DNA from 2 places in the Paenibacillus bovis genome. Region 2 is predicted to be linked to the other one. Evidence: predicted binding sites of a transcription regulator. Region 2 holds the regulator's gene; the other holds the start of a gene.

Region 1 (10,218 bases), 660 kb from region 2:
TGCGTTCATCCTTTACTTTGTTCAAGCGGCGGATAGCTTTATGAATCAAGCAGATCAAATCGTATATAAAATAGCTATTATACGGAGCAGCTGATGCACTCTTCGACTGTCAGACGCTTGGTACGAGTGTAATACAGGGATTTCAGACCTTTGTGTGCTGCATACAGATAGTAACGAGCCAGCTGACGAGTCGTAACGTCACTGCTTACGTGCAGGACCGTAGAGATCCCTTGATCGACGTGCTGCTGAATCTCGGCGATCAGATCCAGTACTTTGAATTGATCCATAGTATAAGCGGATTTGTAGTAGAAATAGTTATCCTGCTGCATGTACGGCATTGGATAGTATGTGGTCGAGTTCGCATACGTACGTGTCTCGATCTGTTCTACAATCGGCATTACGCTGGATGTAGCATTCTGGATATAGGAAATGCTTGCTGTCGGCGCAATCGCCAGACGGTAGGCATGGTACAGACCATTTTTCATTACATCGGCTTTGAGGTTCTGCCAGTCTGCCGGCGTCGGGATGTACATGCTGCCAAACAGTTCTTGTACACGTGGCTTGGACGGACGGTAGTCGGTCGCCAGATAACGGTCAAAGTACACACCACTTGCATAGTCGGATTTATCAAAGTCCATAAATGTTTTGCCAGTCTCGCGGGCGATCTCCATGCTCTTCTCCAGGGAGTAGAAGTTCATCATCATAAAGAACGTACGTACGAAGTCGATTGCATCTTCGCTCTCGTAGGCGATTTTGTTTTTGGACAGATAGCCGTGCAGGTTCATAACGCCCAGACCTACAGAATGCATCTCGCGGTTGGCTTTGGCTACACCCGGTGCATTGGCGATATTGGTCATATCGCTGACAGAAGTCAGACCCATGATGCCTTCATGCACGGATTCGCGGATTTTGCCCAGTTCCATAACGTTTACGATATTCAGGGAACCGAGGTTACAGCTGATATCGCGGCGGATAATATCATCTACACCGTAGTCCATAATTTCAGTCGTTTCCTGCAGTTGGAAGATCTCTGTGCACAGGTTGGACATTTTCACCGATCCGATGCCGTTCAGGGCATGGAATTTGTTGGCGTTACTTTTGTTCATAATATAAGGATAGCCGGATTCCAGCTGAGTGCTGGCAATCTTGGTCAGCATATCGCGTGCGCTCATGATTGCTTTTTTCTTGACACGGTCGTCTGCCATCAGCGTATCGTACATTTCGTCGATGTTCATATCGTCGAGGTGCTTGCCGTATGCTTTGTATACGCTGTATGGAGCAAATACATGCAGCAGCTCGTTATCCGCTGCCAGCTTGTAGAAGCGGTTCGGCACGATCAGACCGATCGACAGTGTTTTCAGGCGAGTACGCTCGTCCGCATTGATTTTCTTGCTGTCCAGGAACTCCAGGATATCCCAGCCGAAGATGTTGTAGTATGCTGCGCCGGAGCCTTTACGTTGACCCATTTGGTCGGCATAGGAGAAAGCATCCTCCATCAGTTTCAGAACAGGCATGATGCCTTTGGCTGCGCCTTCGACGCCTTTGATTGGCTCGCCGCGTCCACGAAGCTTGGACAGGTTAACCGCTACACCGCCGCCGATTTTGGACAGCTGCATGCAGGTATTCAGTACATAGTTGATTGAGTTCAGGGAATCATCCATTTCCAGCAGGAAACAGGATACCATCTCTCCACGGCGACTCTTGCCGGCATTCAGGAATGTCGGTGTAGCCGGCTGCAGACGCTGTTCCATCATGGAACGTGCCAGCGTCTTGGCATTGTCGGCATTACCGCGTCCGAGATGCAGTGCTACAACGGCTACACGATCCGGATAGTGCTCCAGGTACTTCGCACGGTCATTTGTTTTTACCGCGTAGTCCTTGTAGAACTTGGAAGCTGCCATATAGGAAGGGAACTGGAAGTTATAGCTATGTGTAATCGCATATACTTCCTCCACATCCTGTGCAGTGTAATGCTGGTACATGTCCTCATAGTAATCATTGTCGATCATATAACGTACTTTGGACGATGTGTCCGCGAAATGGATACTCTTCTCATCCACTTCCTTCATGTATTCCTGTACTGCTTCTTTATCTTTATCCAAACGGAAAAATCCGTTATCATCACGCTGCATCAATAGGTTGTTCAATTCAATATGCCGCAATTTTCTCTACCTCCTGTACGAATCGTTGTGCGTCTCCTGTAGTGCCGGATAGTTCAAATTTATATACGACCGGAACGCCATAGCGCTCCGATATCAAATCTGCACTCTTGCCGAAGTTCTCGCCCCAGTTACGGTTGCCGCTGGCTGCTACGCCAAGCAGACGGCCATGGTTTTTTTCCAGAAAATGAGTCACCTTCTCAGGAACCTGACCGAAGCCGGTTGTGTAGGTGACTAATACGAATGGTTCATTCAGCTGCAGCGCCTCTTCAATCTGTACGGCCTGCACCGATGCATTTTTCAATTTTCCGATAAACCGTTTGACATTGCCTGTCTTGGAATCATATGCAATCAGCATGTGGGATGACATCTCCTTCTCACTCAATATATAGTGTCGATGACAGTTCTTTATAAATAAAGAACTGTCATCGACATACGCGTTTCCGAAGCAACAAAGCACTGAAAAGCCTTGCTGCTCCAGCTTAATTTCTCTTAACAAGCATTACCCATATACCGCACGTTAAAACATTCCGTAACGCAATATGTAGGAGCTGTTCTAAACTTTAAACGCTATATATAGTGTTGTCAATAGGACCAACCAGCGAGAAAGCAGCATCCAAAATAGCCGTAAAAAGCAGATAACAAGTAAAATCTCCATGTATTCCGGCTTATTTGAACGCTACCTATCTGGTGAAAACTATTCAAAAAAATAATTCACTTGACACACTATATCTAGTGTGTTTTTTCAAACCATCTTTACTATCATTTCCAGATTATGAAATGAAGTTAGACAGTCATCACGATAGACACTCAAGTTTAAAATTTTACTGCTTTCAACATGAAAAAGCAAATGAAACTTATATAAAAATATAGATTTTTTTGACCTGTCATTTGTAGCGCTCCATGATAGCGGTTTATCCTGGAAGGCAGTCTGTCCGTTGGTCAGAGACACTCATTTTTTTCGCTGCATACGCTGCAGCAGACGAATCAAGTCATTGCGATTTTTGGCCTCTTTCATATACTTGGGCAGCCGGTAGGAAGCTGTGCGTACATGGCTGGAATTCGGCCTTTCGCGTAAATTTGCCGAAATATAGTCGATTAGATAGGTAAGATGCTCGCGGTTAACCGCCCAGACCATCTTGCCGCGATAATAATCAAGGAAATACAATTCCTGATCAAAAAAGGGATCGCGTCCATTACGTATGTCCGATCCATTCCAGACGGAACTTTCTCGTTTGTGGAGCTCTACGATATTATCCGTATGGCATGCCGGACAAATAATATGTACATGTTTTTGGGTAAATTGACGTTCATCTTTGACCGATTCGTTGAACCAGCATTCGCAGGCCGTGCAGATCGCTGCAGCAGAATACGTATAATCCGGCTCCATCGGCTTCCGGTAAAAGCAGGAATGACAAAAAAGCTCGATATTCTCTTTATTGGAATCGGCTCCGATATAAGCAGCACTTTGACATTTGGGACACTTCACCACGATACTGCCCTTTCGGGCCAGTACATAAGGAACAGAGTACGGCTCAAACAAAGGATCGACAAAACGTTTCATCAATTGCTCCTCCTTTTTTGGGAAATCTCATTTCATGATAGATCTTGATTCTCAAGTATAACTTTCTCTTTCTGCAGCAACAACCGCATTGGAAGTCCGGACGATTTGAAGAGAACCCTATCCAACTGAAAAATGCACATGCTTTCCTGAGAAATACACATGCTTTTCGATTGAATTCAATTCCATATATTGTAATAATTAATAACGAAACTGAAAGCGTATACAAAAATAAGGAGGTTGTTTATGAAGAATTCAGTCTTCAAGTATGTATTGCTCGCTGTTCTAATTATGGTGTGCGGGTTATCGCCCCTGTCCACATCCTCTGTCTCTGCTGCTGCACCTTCGGTCGGTTCCATACCGGCTTCCTCTATCCCTGCGCCTTCCGGCAAGGGCGTGATGACGTTCAAAGTTATGAATGCCACCAATGGAGCCTATCCGGATAATCGCGTCTACTGGGGCATCCTGGGCATTAATCCGGAGACCAAGCAGTGGAGTTACCTGACCAGCACGGGTCAGCTACAGCCGATCTCCGCAGCACTGAATGATGCTCCAGGGCATCTGACCAAGAACGGCGTGAATTATGCCAATATCTACAGCACGATCAGCCAAGCCGAATGGGTAAGCTTGCCGAAGATGGATTCCGGACGCATGTTTATCTGTGTGGGCTCGCCATGCTACATCAAAACGTTCAATGATGGATTCGCCGGACCGGATATCAATAATCCGACCGATCCGAATCTGGATGTTTATTTTGACTTTGTGGAATTTACAGTAGATAACACCGGTTACCATGGCAATACGACCCGTGTTGATGGATTCGGATTCCCGCTGCAGCATCGTCTGGTCAACCGTGCCGGCAATTATGACCGTACGGTGGGTGAACTGGAGTCCGAGACACGGGCGAGTATATTTAGCAAATATCGCAGTGAAGTACCTGCAGCTTTCAAAGGATTGGCTGATGTGCAGGCACCCTACCGAATCGTAGCACCGATCCATGGCTCGTTCAAAGCTGGCGGTGCAAATGCCAATTACTTTGGCAGCTATGGCGGCGGCTATAACACGCAGGAGATTCTGCTATGCAACGGCAGACTGCAGGAATCGCCGGGTATCTGTTCTGCAATCAACCGTCATGTATATGAGAATCAGGCAAATTGGAATAATGTATCTGCCTATTACCAGGCTGCACCTGCCAACTATTATGCCAAGTTCTGGCATGATCACAGTATCGGCCGTCTTGCCTATGGATTCGCCTATGATGATTATAATCAACAGGCTGCCTACCTCGAAGTAGGTGATCCGAAAGGATTGATTGTACGGGTAGGCTGGTAATCACTGAATTCTTTTCAGCAACGATTCGATACAATTGATCTGCTCGTGAAATCAGAACATCCTGATTCCAAAACAAAAGCCTTGCCGCCTGCAGAATCTCTCCGCGGGCGGCAGGGCTTTTTATTATTCCGATCTATTCAGCAGCAGCGCATCATTCTACATTAATCAAGCTTTAACCACGTTTTATTTACGACCCGGTGTATAAAAGTTCGGCTGAGGTACCCGCGACCAGTCCATATCGGAAGCCAGATAGAAGCTCGTATAGCTCGGCTGATTATACGCCGTGTTCTGACGTGCGATTCCCGTACGGTACTGGGTATCATGCATCAGGGTGTACAGCTTGTGGTTGGTCACTTCTGTACTGAGATAGATGCGGATCGCCGAGCTGTCTGCTGTGCGCAGTAGCAGTTCTTCACGCCAGTCTCCGAAAATGTCCGCGACCAGCGACGGATTGCCTTTGGTACCGTTATTCGTCAGTGTACCATTAGCTACGAGTACCGGTCCCTTTTGCCAGTTCTGGATACTTGGCGTTACTTCCAGTGCACCGTCTACGACCTGGGTCGTCATATCGGCGCTCCATTTGATATTCATATTCGTACCCGGTGCGCTGCGGCCAATCAGCTCACCACTGGCTGTACGCAGATCGGTCGCCCATGCTTCGAGACCCGGGCGGGTTGGATCGATATCGCCGACCATGCCGCGACCGGTATCCTTGCCGGTATAAGCGCCGAACAGTACTTTGCCGGTCGCTGCATCACGCATTGCATAACCATATGGTGCATACGTTCCGCCTTCATGAACCATATAGATCTCCATGCCCGGATGCGAGGGGTCCAGATCGGAGACATGCAGTGCATCGCCATGACCCAGCTTGGCGATCTGTCCAGGTATGGCACTGCCTGCCGGCATCACGTCTGTCGAGCTGTACAGCAGGCTGCCATCATTGTCTACCGTGCCGGAGCCATAAACGATCTCATCTTTGCCGTCACCATCCACGTCCGCTGCGGTCAACGAGTGAGCACCCTGTCCAGCCAGCGGTCCCAGATCCGGATCGGTACCGTCACGACCATGCGGTCCATCATTGAACGGGTTGCTCATAATTGCCCAGCCGCTATCGGCTGTCCAGTCCTTGCCAATTTTCTTGCCATCCCAGTTATAAGAGACAAGTGCTGCACGGGTATAATAACCGCGTGCAAATACAGCAGACGGGGTCTTGCCGTTCACATAAGCAACGGTCGCGAGGAAACGGTCTACCCGGTTGCCCGGCTCAATCCGGGCCATCGCATAATCGCCCCACATCAGTCCATCATCTGTGCGCTCCGGTTCGTAACGAACCGTATCTTCTTCCTTGCCGCTGCGTCCTTCGAATACGGTCATGTATTCCGGACCCTTCACGATAAAGCCTTCAAAATCACGCAGATTATTCCGCGTACTGCGGGCAGGAGCATAGACATCCATAAAGTAATCGGTTAGCGCTTTGGCATCTTGGAGGGACAATGGATACTGATACTTGGGTGCGATACTAAAGCATTCTTCCAGTGTCTTCGGCCAATGACCATTCTTCACTTCGGGATGCTCGCTCCAGTTCTGGAACATCTGCACCACATGATCATAATAATCCGCACTGCTCATCCGGTAGTCATCACTATTGGAGTATCCGGCTTGACGATCTTCCTTGGGAAGGGAAATGTACTGCTCGGAGACGACATTGCCGCGCTTGCCATAACGGGTGATCTTGGTTCCAGGAGCAGTCTTCATCATCAGCTCGGCTTTGCCATTTCCGTCAAAGTCATATACAAGGAACTGGGTGTAATGTGCTCCCGAGCGGATATTTACGCCCAGATCTATCCGGTAGAGCAGGGTTCCATCGAGTCGGTACGCATCAATGTACGTATTGCCGGTGTATCCTTTTTGGGAAACATCCTTGGCATTGGACGGATACCATTTGACGAAGTATTCATACTCTCCGTCACCATCTACATCACCCACACTCATATCGTTGGCTGAATACGTGTAAGCTTCGCCTGCCGGAGTCACGCCATCCGCCGGCTTCTGCAGAGGCAGATCATAATAGGTATCATTCCATACTGTTGCCGGTGGGCTCCACTTTTGCTTATTCGGTCGGCTCAGACTCGCAGCACTGATGCCATAGTCGGCAGCATACTGCTTCAGCAGGGCAGAGTCTTCATCGGTCTGTGCACGATATGTAGCCGCATCTCCGCCCTGATCTGCACTTGACTGCTGCAAAGCTTCTTGCTGGTAGACATCATCACTTACCTGATCTGCGGTAGCGTCTGTTGTCAGCGAAGCACTGTTATTACTGCCGGAACCCCGTGCAGACAGAGGCAGCACACGATAGCTATCTTTGACAGAACCCTGGCGATCCAGATAATTGGTACTGTCTTTTATAACGGTGACGAACTTGCCGTTGCGATACAAAGCAAAATCCGTACCGATCAGTCCTGTTTTGGAATAACCACTGACTTCATTGCCGAGCAGACGCCAGCTGATAAATATGCCATCGCCGGTCTTGGCTGCGACTAATCCACGATCCAGACTCTCCAGTTGCACTCCTCGCTGCGAATGACTGCTACCCTGCACGTTCACCGGATCGGCGGCGGATAATCCACCCGTCGGAAGCACCAGTGCAATACCAAGTGCTACTGCCAGTGTCTTCACTGCCCATGAATGCTGCCGTTCTCTCATACGTTATTCACTCTCCTAAAATAGTAGTGGCCGATATGATAACGCTTACAAATTTTCCTGTGATTAATGTTCTCGGCTGCTGCATAGGATTCTTTTTTACTTACAAGTTTTTATGCCGTTCTCATACATGTTTTCATGCACTTTTGATAGGTCGCATGTATTGAATCGATGTGTAGAGATTGTTACTGATACGTGATGTCTCTGCATTTTGTTTGCCTGTGAGAACTTGAGCTTGTTTGCGGAGCGATCTCCTCCCTTGCTTGTGGATTGCGCTTGCGTACGAACCTGCGTCCTGTCAGGCAAGTGTTCTGGCTTATTCCTGCAGGTTGTTTCTATTATAAAATTGTGCGGGTACAGACGCTGTTCACAAATCCGGTTTATCTGTGTAAATAACAGAGCCTTTATTAACCAGCTATCCTGATTACTCTGCAAACTGTCAAAGTGATGGGAGTATAAAAACCCCTTAGTCCTCTAATATGTAATATTAATTAACATATAAGTTATATTTATGCATGATTTAATCGGATTTAATTATATTTATTTACAAACAATCTCAAAATATCTCTGCAAATCCTGCCTCACCCTCTAAGATAACGTTAAATCAGAGAATAATCAGATTAGACTTACTGACATGATAGTGAGAATATCCAAAAAAGGGGCGGATATGATGGAGAACAAGGTGCACGGAGGAAGAATTTTCTCATTGGGACTGCAGCATGTACTGGCGATGTACGCCGGAGCAATTCTGGTGCCGCTGCTCGTTGGACGAGCTCTTAATCTGACGGGAGAGCAGCTGTCCTATCTGGTAGCTATCGATCTGCTCACCTGCGGAATCGCTACGCTGCTGCAGGCATGGAAAACCCGTTATCTGGGGATCGGATTGCCTGTGATGCTGGGCAGCTCCTTTGTCGCTATTACGCCGATGATTGGTATCGGTAACCAGTATGGTCTGGGCGCGATCTACGGTGCGATTATCGCAGCGGGTCTGTTTGTAGCCGTTTTTGCCGGATGGTTTGGCAAAATGATCAAATTGTTCCCGCCGGTCGTGACGGGTACAGTCGTTGTAGTTATCGGTCTCTCTCTAATCCCTACCGGTATCAAAAATATGGCAGGCGGCGCGACCAGTCCCGAATTCGGCAGTCTGAACAATCTGCTGCTTTCCTTTGGCGTACTGGCACTTATTCTGGTGATTAATCGATTCTTCACCGGATTTATGCGCTCACTGTCGGTATTGATCGGGATTGTAGCCGGTACGATAGCCGCTGCCCTGATGGGCAAAGTAAACCTGGCAGCGGTCAGCGAAGCGTCCTGGTTCCATCTGCCGCAGTTTTTTGCCTTTGGCATGCCGGAGTTCCGGATTGCTCCGATTCTGACGATGATTATCGTATGTATGGTCATTATCGTTGAATCGACCGGCGTGTTTCTCGCTCTCGGACGTGTCTGTGATCAGAAACTCACTCCACAGGACATGACCCGTGGCTATCGTACAGAAGGTATTGCGATTGTGCTGGGCGGACTGTTCAACGCTTTTCCATATAATACATTTGCCCAGAATGTAGGTCTGGTCGAGCTGTCCCAGGTCAAAACGCGCAATGTGATCGTAATGGCTTCCGGTATTCTGGTGGTACTCGGTCTGGTGCCCAAGATTGCAGCACTGGCTACGGTCATCCCAGCGGCTGTGCTTGGTGGCGCTACCGTTGTACTGTTCGGTATGGTCGTCGCTTCCGGTATCCGTATGCTCACCGAAGTAAATTTTCAGGAGCAGCGCAATCTACTCATTGTCGCCTGCTCGATTTCGCTGGGCATCGGCGCTACGGTTGTGCCGGAGCTGTTCGCTGGTCTGCCTTCGGCGCTCCGCATTATTGTCAGCGATGGTACGATTACCGGCAGTCTGTCGGCGATACTGCTGAATCTGTTTTTACAGGCACCTTCCCGTCGTGGCCGTCAGGCAACTGCTGCAAAGACCATCGAACCGGTAGAGACAACCGTCATTCGGGAACAGATATCCGGCTAATCCGATATGGAGCTATTAGAGGTACGCCGGATAGGGGACCAGGTAGATTGTCCAGTCGTTCTATCCGCGTGTTAGGATCAATCACCGAATCAATTCGCGCAATAACGGGACAAGCATACTCTCTACTTGTTATAATGGAAATATATGTGGGTATTCTGCGGAATACCCTCTTCGTATGACAAATATAGAGTAGTGGATAGGAGCTGCCCATGTCTGAACAGAGCATTATTTTCTTCGATATTGACGGAACCCTGCTGGATCATAACAAAGAAATTCCCGCTTCCACCAAAAAGGCTATCTTCGATCTGCGTGAACGTGGACACGAAGTAGCAATTGCTACCGGACGCGCGCCTTTTATGTTTGAAGATATTCGCAAAGAGCTGGAGATCGACACCTATGTCAGCTATAACGGACAGTATGTGGTGCTGCGCGGTGAAGTCATTTAC
Region 2 (10,218 bases):
TCGTTCCTCTGCTATTGGTATAATAAAGTTATTGGGTATTTTATAATAACAGGTACGATTACCGGCCTGCTACCATAACGATTTCAATATCCAAGCACACTCGGAAAAGAGGCGGATGATTTTGAAATATTCAACAGCTTATATCAGAGCAGGACTGGTGCTTTCCCTGATCCTCGTTTTGTTGACAGCCTGCGGACAGCCCAAAGAAACGCGGGCGGATATTTTTAACCCGAACGGTATTAAGGAAATGCCAGTCAGAGACTCCTATGGTACGGTCAATGTACCAATCTCTGCCAAGCGCATCGCAGTTACCAGCCAGTACGCGATGGACTACATGAATGCGATTGGCGCAGACGTCTCGCTGGCACCCAAGCCTGCGACAGGCAACTATGTATTTCCTCCTTACACCAGCGAGGAGCAGCGCGACAAACTGACTGTAATTGAAGGGCAGAACGGCGAGCTGGATCTTAATGCGCTCGCTGCCGAGAAACCGGATCTGATCATTACCAATAATGGCGACCGTGCCACTTACGATGCGCTCACCAAAATTGCTCCTACTGCCTATATCGATCCGGCACTGGACTGGCGTAACGAGCTGTACATGTATAGCACTTTCCTGGATCATGATACAGCGGCCAAGCAGTTTATGAATGCCTACCAACAAAAATTCAACGGAGCCAAAAGCAAACTGTCGCCTATTATTGGAACGTCTACCGTGGCTGCGCTGAGTATGCAGGATAATAAGCTGACTCTGCACAATAATGTCAAAGACGGTGTAGGCGAAGTGCTGTATCAGGATCTGGCACTCAAAGCACCGGAAGGCATGACGACTGGCAGCGAGTCTTCGCCGGTAACCCTGCAGCAGCTGCAAACGATGAATCCGGGCTATCTGTTTATCTCTACCGGTATAAAGGATGATACGACAGCCGCACTGAACAAACGCATGGCGGCTTCTCCAGATGGCGCGATCTGGAATCAACTGGCTGCTGTACAGGCAGGACATGTCTATATTATAGACAGCAGTTTTTTCAATGATACCCCACTCGCCAAATCGTATGCGATTGACACAATGGTCAAACAATTATCGGCCAAGTAACCCAAACGAAAAAAAATAAGAGACGCAAAGATGGAGATTGGCTATGTAGCGGCTTGTATGCCGGCTCTCCATACTTGCGTCTTTATTTTGAGAGACGATTACAGCCTAATACTATTTTGTGTAGCATCTGAATTCACATTAAACAACCTCTGGAATGTCATTGCATAGGATTTGGAGTGCTATTAGATAGTATATGGAGCATGATTGGGTAGACTTTAGAGCACTATTAGACAACTTTTGGAGCATTATGGATTAGCATTTGAAGTACTCTTAGACAGTCTATAGAACACTGCTGGATAGCCTTAGGAGTGTTAGCAGAGGATATACATTAGCCTGCTTATTTTTATTTTCAAAATTCGCTTGCATTCCTCCTCCAAAAAGCGTATACTCTTAATTACGGTGATTCGTTCACCACTTCCTGTCTGACATCTTAGAACGCACAACATGAGGATCAGGAAGTTACATATTTTTTTGCGGTCGTGGCGGAATTGGCAGACGCGCACGGTTCAGGTCCGTGTGGGCTTACCCCCGTGGAGGTTCGAGTCCTCTCGACCGCATACCTTATCTATCAAGTCTGTTTCACTTCGGTGAAGCAGGCTTTTTTTGATGGATTTTTCCAGTTTTATGATTAACGCTTGGCTTCTATAAGTGATACATAAAAAATGAGTATACAATCTAATTGCTGACTAATCGCTGAAATCCGCCTTTGATACAGCCCTGCTATTCAGGGATCGAATTTTGCTGTTCGGCAATATCGACAGGATTCGGCTCTTTTCCCATGCTACACTGGAGCCGGAGCATTTTTATAGGAACGGAGGTATCCATCATGTATAGAGTGGCGATTTGTGATGATTCCAGTCAACAGCGTGCACAGGTTCGTCAGCTGCTGACTGCGTTGTCGGTTCGTACAGGCGTTGAATTTGTAATGGAGGAATTTGCATCCGGGGAGCTGCTGCTGCAGCATTACGAACAGGCACAACCTTCTTTTCATGCCTGGATTCTGGATGTGGAAATGCCCGGTCGCAGTGGTATCGAGACGGCGCGCAAGCTGCGGGAATGGCAACATATGGATGAACAGATTATTTTCCTTACCAGTTATCCGGAATATATGGTCGACAGCTTTGATGTGATGACATTTCAATATCTGATCAAGCCTGTGCAGCCGGAGCGATTTGATGAAGTAATCCTGTCCCTTTATCGCTACTGGGAGTCTCAGGAGCATAAGCTGCTCGTGATCAAGTCCGGCTATGATGAGCTCGTGATCAAGCATGATGATCTAATTGCGATCGAAGCGGTCAAAAGTCTGACTTTCAAAAACAAGCTGCATTTTATTACTGCTCAGGATACCTATGAAAGTAAAGGTGTGCTGGCAACCTATGCGTCTGCTCTAAAAGAACAGAACTTCCTGCAAATTCACCGCTCCGTCATTATCAATATGCGCCATGCCAAAAAGTTCGCCGGCAATCAGGTGCTGATGTCCAACGGATTGGAGCTGCCGATTGGACGCTCCCGGGTAAAGGAAGTCAAGGATGCCTGTACACGCTTTATGATCAAGGAGCTGAACTGAGATGCCGCCGAATATGGGCTATATGCTGCTTGTGCTGCTGTTTATAGTGCCGACGCTGCTATTGGGTCAATTTTACTTTGATGCTGTACTGGGCAAAGTAAACCGCAGACCGAATCGTTTGGGGTACATTATCGGATTTGTGATTTTGCATCTGATCTATTATCTGGTGGATATGCCTGCGACCCTCTCTTCACTGCTGGCTATAGTGATGATTCTTTGTCTGGCGCTGTCCTACAGGGCGCAGCTGGGTACGATAATCGTGTTTACTTTTATCTATGTAGTCTTGCAGACCATTATCAATTCAATGGGCGTTTATTTGTTTTTTGGTGGTGTCGATTATTCGGTGGATACACCCTATCGGCTGATGCAGAGCCATTACAATCGCTCAATCAAGCTGCTGTTGTTCAGTTTTCTCGTTATGCTGATGATCTCCCAGTTGATTCGTCTGATCAGCCGGAGGCACAGTATCGTACTGCAGCCGCGCTATTATTTGCTGTTTCTGATTGTACCACTCATCTCGATCTGGCAAATTAATGTGCTGTTCGCCTACAGTCAGAGAAACAGCTATTATGTGATCTCGGTACTCGGGTTGCTGTTTTTGAATGTGTTTGTTATTTATATGTTTGATATGCTGATGGAACGGTTCCGGCTGCTCAATCAAAATGTGTATTTGCAGCAGCAAATGGATTATCAGGATGCCAATTACGAGAAAACAGTGCATACGTTCAAGGATATCAAGCGTGTGATCCACGACACGAACCAGCATCTGCTTTATATAGAAGAATGTATACGCCGCCAGGAGCCGGAGGCGGCGATCGAGCATATTCAGACGACGCTGAACCGGGTTGATCAGGCGTACCATCGCGTCAATACCGGTAATCTGGTAATTGATGCTCTGGTCAGCAATACGCTTAGTATTGGACAATCCAATGGCATACGGATCGATACCCGGCTGCGACTGCACTCGCCGACTGTACACATCGAGCGTTATGATCTGTGCGTAGTACTCGGCAATCTGCTGGATAATGCAATCGAAGCGAGCAAGCATATCCGGGTGGCAGATGATCGGTATATCTCTATCAATATCCATTCCAACGAATCGACGCTGTATATCCATATTACCAATCATTCCAGTACGCCCCAGACAGACTGGAGCAGCAGCAAACCAGGTGATGGTTACCATGGATTGGGACTGACCAATATCTCCCGTCTGTGCGAGAAATACGGCGGTCATATGACGATCGAGAACCATAATCACCGGGTCGAAAGCATGGTTGTGCTTCCTTTTTATGAAGAGTAGCAAGAATGATAGGACATGCTCCCAGGTAATAGATACGGTATCTCCTGCAAAAAATATAATACATCCTGCGATGAACCGGTGCTTATGCCGGTTCTTTTTTTGCCATTCAGGGACAAAGATATTCGTTTCAGCCCATTTTCGCTTTATCGATTCGGATCTGCGGTATGCTTCGGTTATGCACAGATGAGAATACATCTGACTAACTACCGAAAGGAATGAATACAATGAAAACAATCAATACAGTCAGCAAATGTCTGCTAAGTATCGTTATCGTTACTTCGGCATTACTGCCATCCGGCAGTATCTCTGCTGCTGAACAAACCAAAGCCCACGCAGCATCTGCTTCCCAGCCGCAGACTGTTACAGCTAACACCTCATCCCGGGCGCAGCAGCTGGCCCAGATCCTGCTGGATAAATACGGCGTGACCGGTGTGCAATACGCCGTAATGGATCATGGCAAAATCGTTCTCTCCGGCAGCGCCGGTACCTCCGGGCGCAAGGGTAACAGCAAGATTGGCAAAGAGGATATGTTCGGTATCGGTTCGACAAGCAAAATGTATGTGACAGCAGCAACGATGATGCTGGCTGAAGAGGGCAAAATCGATATCGATCGTCCACTGACCGATTACTTGCCGGAATTCAAAATGAAGGATGAACGGTACAAACAGATTACACCACGTATTCTGATGAATCACTCTTCCGGACTGTACGGCAGTCATTACGGCAACTCTATTCTGTTCAATGACAATAATACAATTAATCGCGACAATCTGCTGCCCGCGCTGCAAAACGAGACGTTGAAAGCTGATCCGGGTGCCTTCTCCGTTTATTCCAATGACAGCTTCCAGCTGCTTGAACTTATGGTTGCCAAAGTCAGCGGCCAAAGTTATCCGCAGTTTATCCAGGAGCGCATCAGCAAGCCTCTACAGCTGAAGTCGACACTGACACCACTGGATCAATTTGACCGGAGTCGCCTGGTAAAGACGTACTTTCCTACCTTGACTGACAAGGCTTTGCCGGTCGAAAATACCAATATTATTGGTACCGGCGGCGTATATTCCACGGCAGAAGATGTCGTTAAATTTGCCGAAGTACTCACTGGACAGCGTCCTGATCTCCTCTCCACGGCTTCGACCCAGGCGATGACCCGTCCAGAGTATCGCAGCGGCATGTGGGTATCCGAGACAAGCAATATTTTCAACTATGGGCTGGGCTGGGATGCGGTACAGCTGTCCCCCTTTGACCGTTATGGATTAAAAGCCGTATCCAAAGGCGGCGATACCCTCATGTATCATGCGAGCCTGATCAGCGTACCGGAGCAGCGACTCAGTATGGCGGTATTAACATCCGGCGGTTCCTCTATGTACAATGAAGCGGTAGCCAGCGAAGTAATGCTGCATGTACTGAAGGACAAAGGCACCATTAAACGTATTCTGCCAGACCAGCAGTTCCCGGCAGCCAGCAAGATCGCTATGCCAGCCGATATGAAAAAGTATAACGGCACTTATGGTACAGTCGGCGAGACTTTTGATGTTCAGATCCGCAATGGAAAATTCAAACTGGCTACGCAAATGTCCGGCATGATTCCGGAACAGCAGTATATCTATGCAGGCAAAGGTAAGTTCCGCAGTGAAGACGGTTCTGCTCTCGCCAGCTTTGAACGCCAGAAAAACGGCCATACCTATCTGAAGCTAAACGCTTATCTCAATATACCTGAACTGGAGCAATCCCAGATGGCTCTGTATGTCGGTCAAAAACTGGACAAGCAGACTCTGCCTGCTGCAGTCAAAAAAACATGGCAGCAGCGTAACGGCAAAACCTATTACAATACCGACGAAAAAATCAATTCGGGCTTTTATCTGATCCCGACCGAAATCAGCAAAACGATCCAGGCAGACACCAGCCTCGGTTATGCGCTGGGTACCAAAATCGTTAATGCGAACAAAAGTGTTAATATCATGCAGATTCCGGTTATGTCCGGACGCGATACGTTTGATCTGAATTTCTCCCGTCAGGGCAAAACTGAATATATGGAGATCAATGGACAATCCTTTATTAGCAAAGACGCAGTGTCTACGCTGCCTGCTTCTTCTTCGTCCGTAAAAGTTCCGGCCGATCACCGTGCCAAATGGATGAAGCTGGACAAAAAGACTGCCAGTCAGAAAATCAATGTAACGCTTCCAAAAGGAGCAGGATTTGTCGTGTATGATAACAAAGGACAAACTGTCTACTCCTCCGTCGTGAATGGCGGTCACAGTACCAAGCTGCCGGAAAGCGGCATGATCGTATTCGGCGGTAAAGCTGGTGACTCATTCAAGATCTCTCTGAGCCACTAAATATTCGAAGATAGATACCGAAATATCGGAATTTCCATACCACCTGCGACTGGAATCATAGTCATCCTTTCCTTTTAGAATCTATCGAATCCAGCCGCAAATTAATAAACCGCATTCCTGTCTACTCTCTTTCGCCAGAGAAGTAAAGCAGGAATGCGGTCTTTTTTTGCCTGTATGCTTTGGTCTTTATTTTGACAATAGGCAAAAGGTTATCTAATCTGATTCTTCTGTTGTTATGGCACCAATCATGCTGTCTACGCAAAAAGCATCACTGCTATCTGCTTCCTTATTCGGAAACTCCAAGCGGTGATGCTTCTTTGTTGCTTTTTCTTATACAGAAAGCAGCAGGTTCGAATTATTGGTCTTCACGTTCCCGATTATGCTGGGGCAGAATCGCATCCTGCTTGATGGAAGGCTTTTTGTCCTGCTTGGAATCATCATTCAGCAGCCCTTCCAGTTCTTTCATAAACATGCTAATATCCTTGAACTGACGATAAACCGAGGCAAAGCGTACATAAGCCACTTCATCTACCGGATATAGCTGTTCCATCACCAGCTCGCCTACAGCCCGGCTCTCTACCTCAGCCAGTGCTGTCGCATACAGACTTTTCTCAACCTCCGAGACAATTGCATCCAGCTGGTCGACCGATACCGGACGTTTCTCGCACGCACGAATCAATCCGCGCAGTAGCTTGTCCCTGCTGAATTCCTCGCGGCTACCGTCTTTTTTGATTACGATCAGCGGCGCAACCTCGACCATCTCGAATGTAGTAAAGCGTCGGCTGCAGCTCTCGCATTCCCGCCTGCGGCGGATCGACTTGTTGTCATTGGCTGGACGGGAATCCAGCACTTTTGTTCCGTTGTGACCACAATAGGGGCATTTCACTTCCAGTGTCACCTTCCTTTCCCTTTATGCCGTTTGTTCCATCTATTCAGAAGGCGTCATATAATTTGGTATATTGCTTATAATAATATAATACACGTTGCACATAATGTCTCGTCTCGCCATAGGGAATATCTTTGGCATGCTCTAGCGTACCATCCCACTGACCACTGCTGATCCAGCTTTTGACCTTGCTCGGGCCGGCATTATAGGCTGCGATCACCGCGATCTCATTGCCGCCGAACTGCTGCATCAGGTTGCCCAGATACCACGTACCGATCTCGATATTGGGATCAGCATCGTGCTTGACGGTCTCCATCGATACATTGTTCAGATGAGCCTTGTCCATTACCCACTGGGCGGTATCCGGCATTAACTGCATGACGCCAAGCGCACCCTTTTTCGATTCCATACTGGGCTGGAAATTGGTCTCCACCCGGATAATGGAAGCAATCAGGAACGGATCGACCTGATATGCCGAAGCATGGGCACGAATTTCATTTTTGAATTCGATGGGATAGATCCAGGCCAGCCAGCGCGTATTAAACAGGACCAGCACCAGCACAACCAGAAACAGCGGCAGCAAAATCCGTTTGCGGATCAGTTTCCGTTTGAGCTGATTCATACTAACCTCTTGCTCTCCCAGAACTGCTGCAGCTGCTGCTGTGTCTGTTCCGGTGTGCCGCTGTTATCAATCACAATATCCGCTATCCGCTTTTTCTCCTCGATATCCATCTGCGCAGCCAGCCGCTTCTCTGCTTGCTCCGCTGTCAATCCATCTCTTTGCATCAGTCGCTGCAACTGAATCTCGCGCGGTACATATACGACCATAATTTCATCAAAGCGATAAGCATCCCTCGCTTCAAGCAGCAGGGGAATATCCGCTATAACCAGTCGCTGTGGATCGGCTGCTTCCAGCTCGGCTACGCGGCTGTGAATCAGGGCGCGAATCGCCGGATGGGTAATGCCTTCGAGCGCCTGGCGTTCTTCGGGATGTGTGAAAATATGCTCGCCCAACTGCTTGCGGTTCAGTGTACCGTCTTCATTCAGCATATGGGCTCCAAAACGCTCCCTGACCTGCTGCAGTACCGGGTGACCAGGCATCATGATTTCCCGTGCGATCAGATCCGCATCGACCAGTGCAGCTCCATGCTGCACCAGCCAGGCGGAGACTGTACTTTTCCCCGTAGCGATTCCTCCGGTTAATCCTATATTCATGCTGTCACCTCAATGTTTCTGTCGTATCGGAAGAGGCTGGCAGACCGGACAGAAATGGGTACCCCTGCCGCCTACTACCGTTTTCTCGATCAACGTGCCGCATTCATAGCAGGGCTGTGCTTTGCGTCCATAGATGCGCAGACTGTGCTGGAACATTCCCATTTCGCCCTGACCATTCACATAGGATTTGATGGAAGATCCACCGGCTGCCACCGCATCGGTCAGTGTCGAGACGATCGCTTCATGCAGACGAATCAGCTGTTCTTCGCTGAGGTCGCCGGCGATACGCTCCGGGTGAATACCGGCACGGAACAGTGCCTCATCCACATAGATATTCCCGATTCCTACCACGTACGCCTGATTGAGCAGTACCGGTTTGATCATCGTTTTGCGCTTGCCAATCACGCGGATAAATTGCTCGGTTGTAAATTCCGGATCGAGCGGCTCCTGACCGAGCTGCATCAGCGGTTTGGATTCCAGATCTTCACCGGTTTTGAACAGATGCATCGTGCCGAACTGACGTACATCCTTGTATCTTAATTCCGTGCCATCGGTAAAATGGAAAATGACATGGGTATGTTTTTCTACCGGTTCATTTTGTTCATATACACCATAGCGTCCTTCCATCCGCAGATGGGAGACCATAACCAGTCCGTCCATTACAATTCGCAAAAATTTGCCGCGCCGTTCAACGGTTTCTATAGTATGTCCCTGCAGTTCCAGTGCAAATTGCTGCGGGTCATCCGGCCGCTGGATAATACGTGGCAGCGATACGGTAACCCGTTCAATTTGCTTGCCGGTGACCAGGCTGTTAAGAGTGCGTCTGACTGTTTCTACTTCCGGCAATTCCGGCATATGATTCACCTATCCTTTATTTATGCTATTTCGCTTCGTACCAGTTGGAGCCATAGCTCACGTCCGCTTTGAGCGGAACAGCCAGCTGCAGTGCTTCCTTCATGACCTGTGGTACCAGTGTTTTCATTTCTTCCATCTCATCGGCAGGTACTTCAAATACCAATTCATCATGTACCTGCAGCAGCATACGGCTGTTAAGCTTGCGATCTTTGAGCGCCTTGTCCATATGCACCATCGCCAGCTTGATAATATCGGCGGCGGTTCCCTGAATTGGCGTATTCATCGCTGTACGCTCGGCAAAAGAACGCAAATTGAAGTTGGAGGAACGAATCTCCGGCAAATAACGGCGGCGTTCCAGCATCGTCTTCACATAGCCGTTCTTTTTGGCTTCGGTAACGATATCATCCATATAACGGCGTACGCCCTGGAATACGTCAAAATACTGGGCGATAAATTCGGCTGCTTCCTTGCGGGTAATGTCCAGATTCTGGGACAGTCCATAATCGCTGATCCCATACACGATACCAAAGTTGACCGCTTTGGCAGAGCGGCGCATATTGCTGTCCACCTGCTCACGGTCGACACCAAATACATCCATCGCCGTCTTGGTATGAATATCCATATCGTGCAGGAACGCATCCTTCAGTCTCGGATCATCGGAAATATGGGCCAGTACACGCAGCTCGATCTGCGAATAATCCGCGGCCAGCATCGACCAGCCTTGCTCGGAAGGCACAAATACTTTGCGCAGCTTGCGCCCTTCTTCGAGACGAATCGGAATATTTTGCAGGTTCGGGAACTGGCTGGACAATCGTCCGGTTGCCGTAATCGTCTGGCGGAAGTACGTATGCACTTTGCCCGATTTCGGATGAATCTCCTTGAGCAGTCCTTCTACATAAGTGGATTGCAGCTTGGCGAGCTGGCGATAATTCAAAATCAGCTGCACAACCTCATGATAGGGTG

Evidence for each region. The regulator NrdR, encoded in region 2, represses ribonucleotide reductase genes. The targets are predictions, from matches to a motif close to AACACNATATATNGTGTT.
Region 1: nrdI (class Ib ribonucleoside-diphosphate reductase assembly flavoprotein NrdI) is a predicted target of NrdR. The motif match lies at 2,726-2,743, and genes of this name have one in related genera.

Annotation. Positions count from the first base shown of each region.
Region 1 is NZ_CP013023.1:1,688,074-1,698,291, reverse strand. It holds gene nrdE (class 1b ribonucleoside-diphosphate reductase subunit alpha) at 78-2,162, opposite strand; gene nrdI (class Ib ribonucleoside-diphosphate reductase assembly flavoprotein NrdI) at 2,149-2,517, opposite strand; gene AR543_RS07235 (hypothetical protein) at 3,112-3,723, opposite strand; gene AR543_RS07230 (glycoside hydrolase family 64 protein) at 3,967-5,052, shown strand; gene AR543_RS07225 (rhamnogalacturonan lyase) at 5,236-7,758, opposite strand; gene AR543_RS07220 (nucleobase:cation symporter-2 family protein) at 8,426-9,772, shown strand; gene AR543_RS07215 (Cof-type HAD-IIB family hydrolase) at 9,982-10,218, shown strand, end outside.
Region 2 is NZ_CP013023.1:2,347,723-2,357,940, reverse strand. It holds gene AR543_RS10040 (ABC transporter substrate-binding protein) at 122-1,096, shown strand; tRNA gene AR543_RS10035 (tRNA-Leu) at 1,570-1,653, shown strand; gene AR543_RS10030 (LytR/AlgR family response regulator transcription factor) at 1,923-2,663, shown strand; gene AR543_RS10025 (sensor histidine kinase) at 2,665-3,963, shown strand; gene AR543_RS10020 (serine hydrolase domain-containing protein) at 4,188-6,299, shown strand; gene nrdR (transcriptional regulator NrdR) at 6,655-7,185, opposite strand; gene AR543_RS10010 (lytic transglycosylase domain-containing protein) at 7,232-7,807, opposite strand; gene coaE (dephospho-CoA kinase) at 7,804-8,400, opposite strand; gene mutM (DNA-formamidopyrimidine glycosylase) at 8,410-9,255, opposite strand; gene polA (DNA polymerase I) at 9,281-10,218, opposite strand, start outside.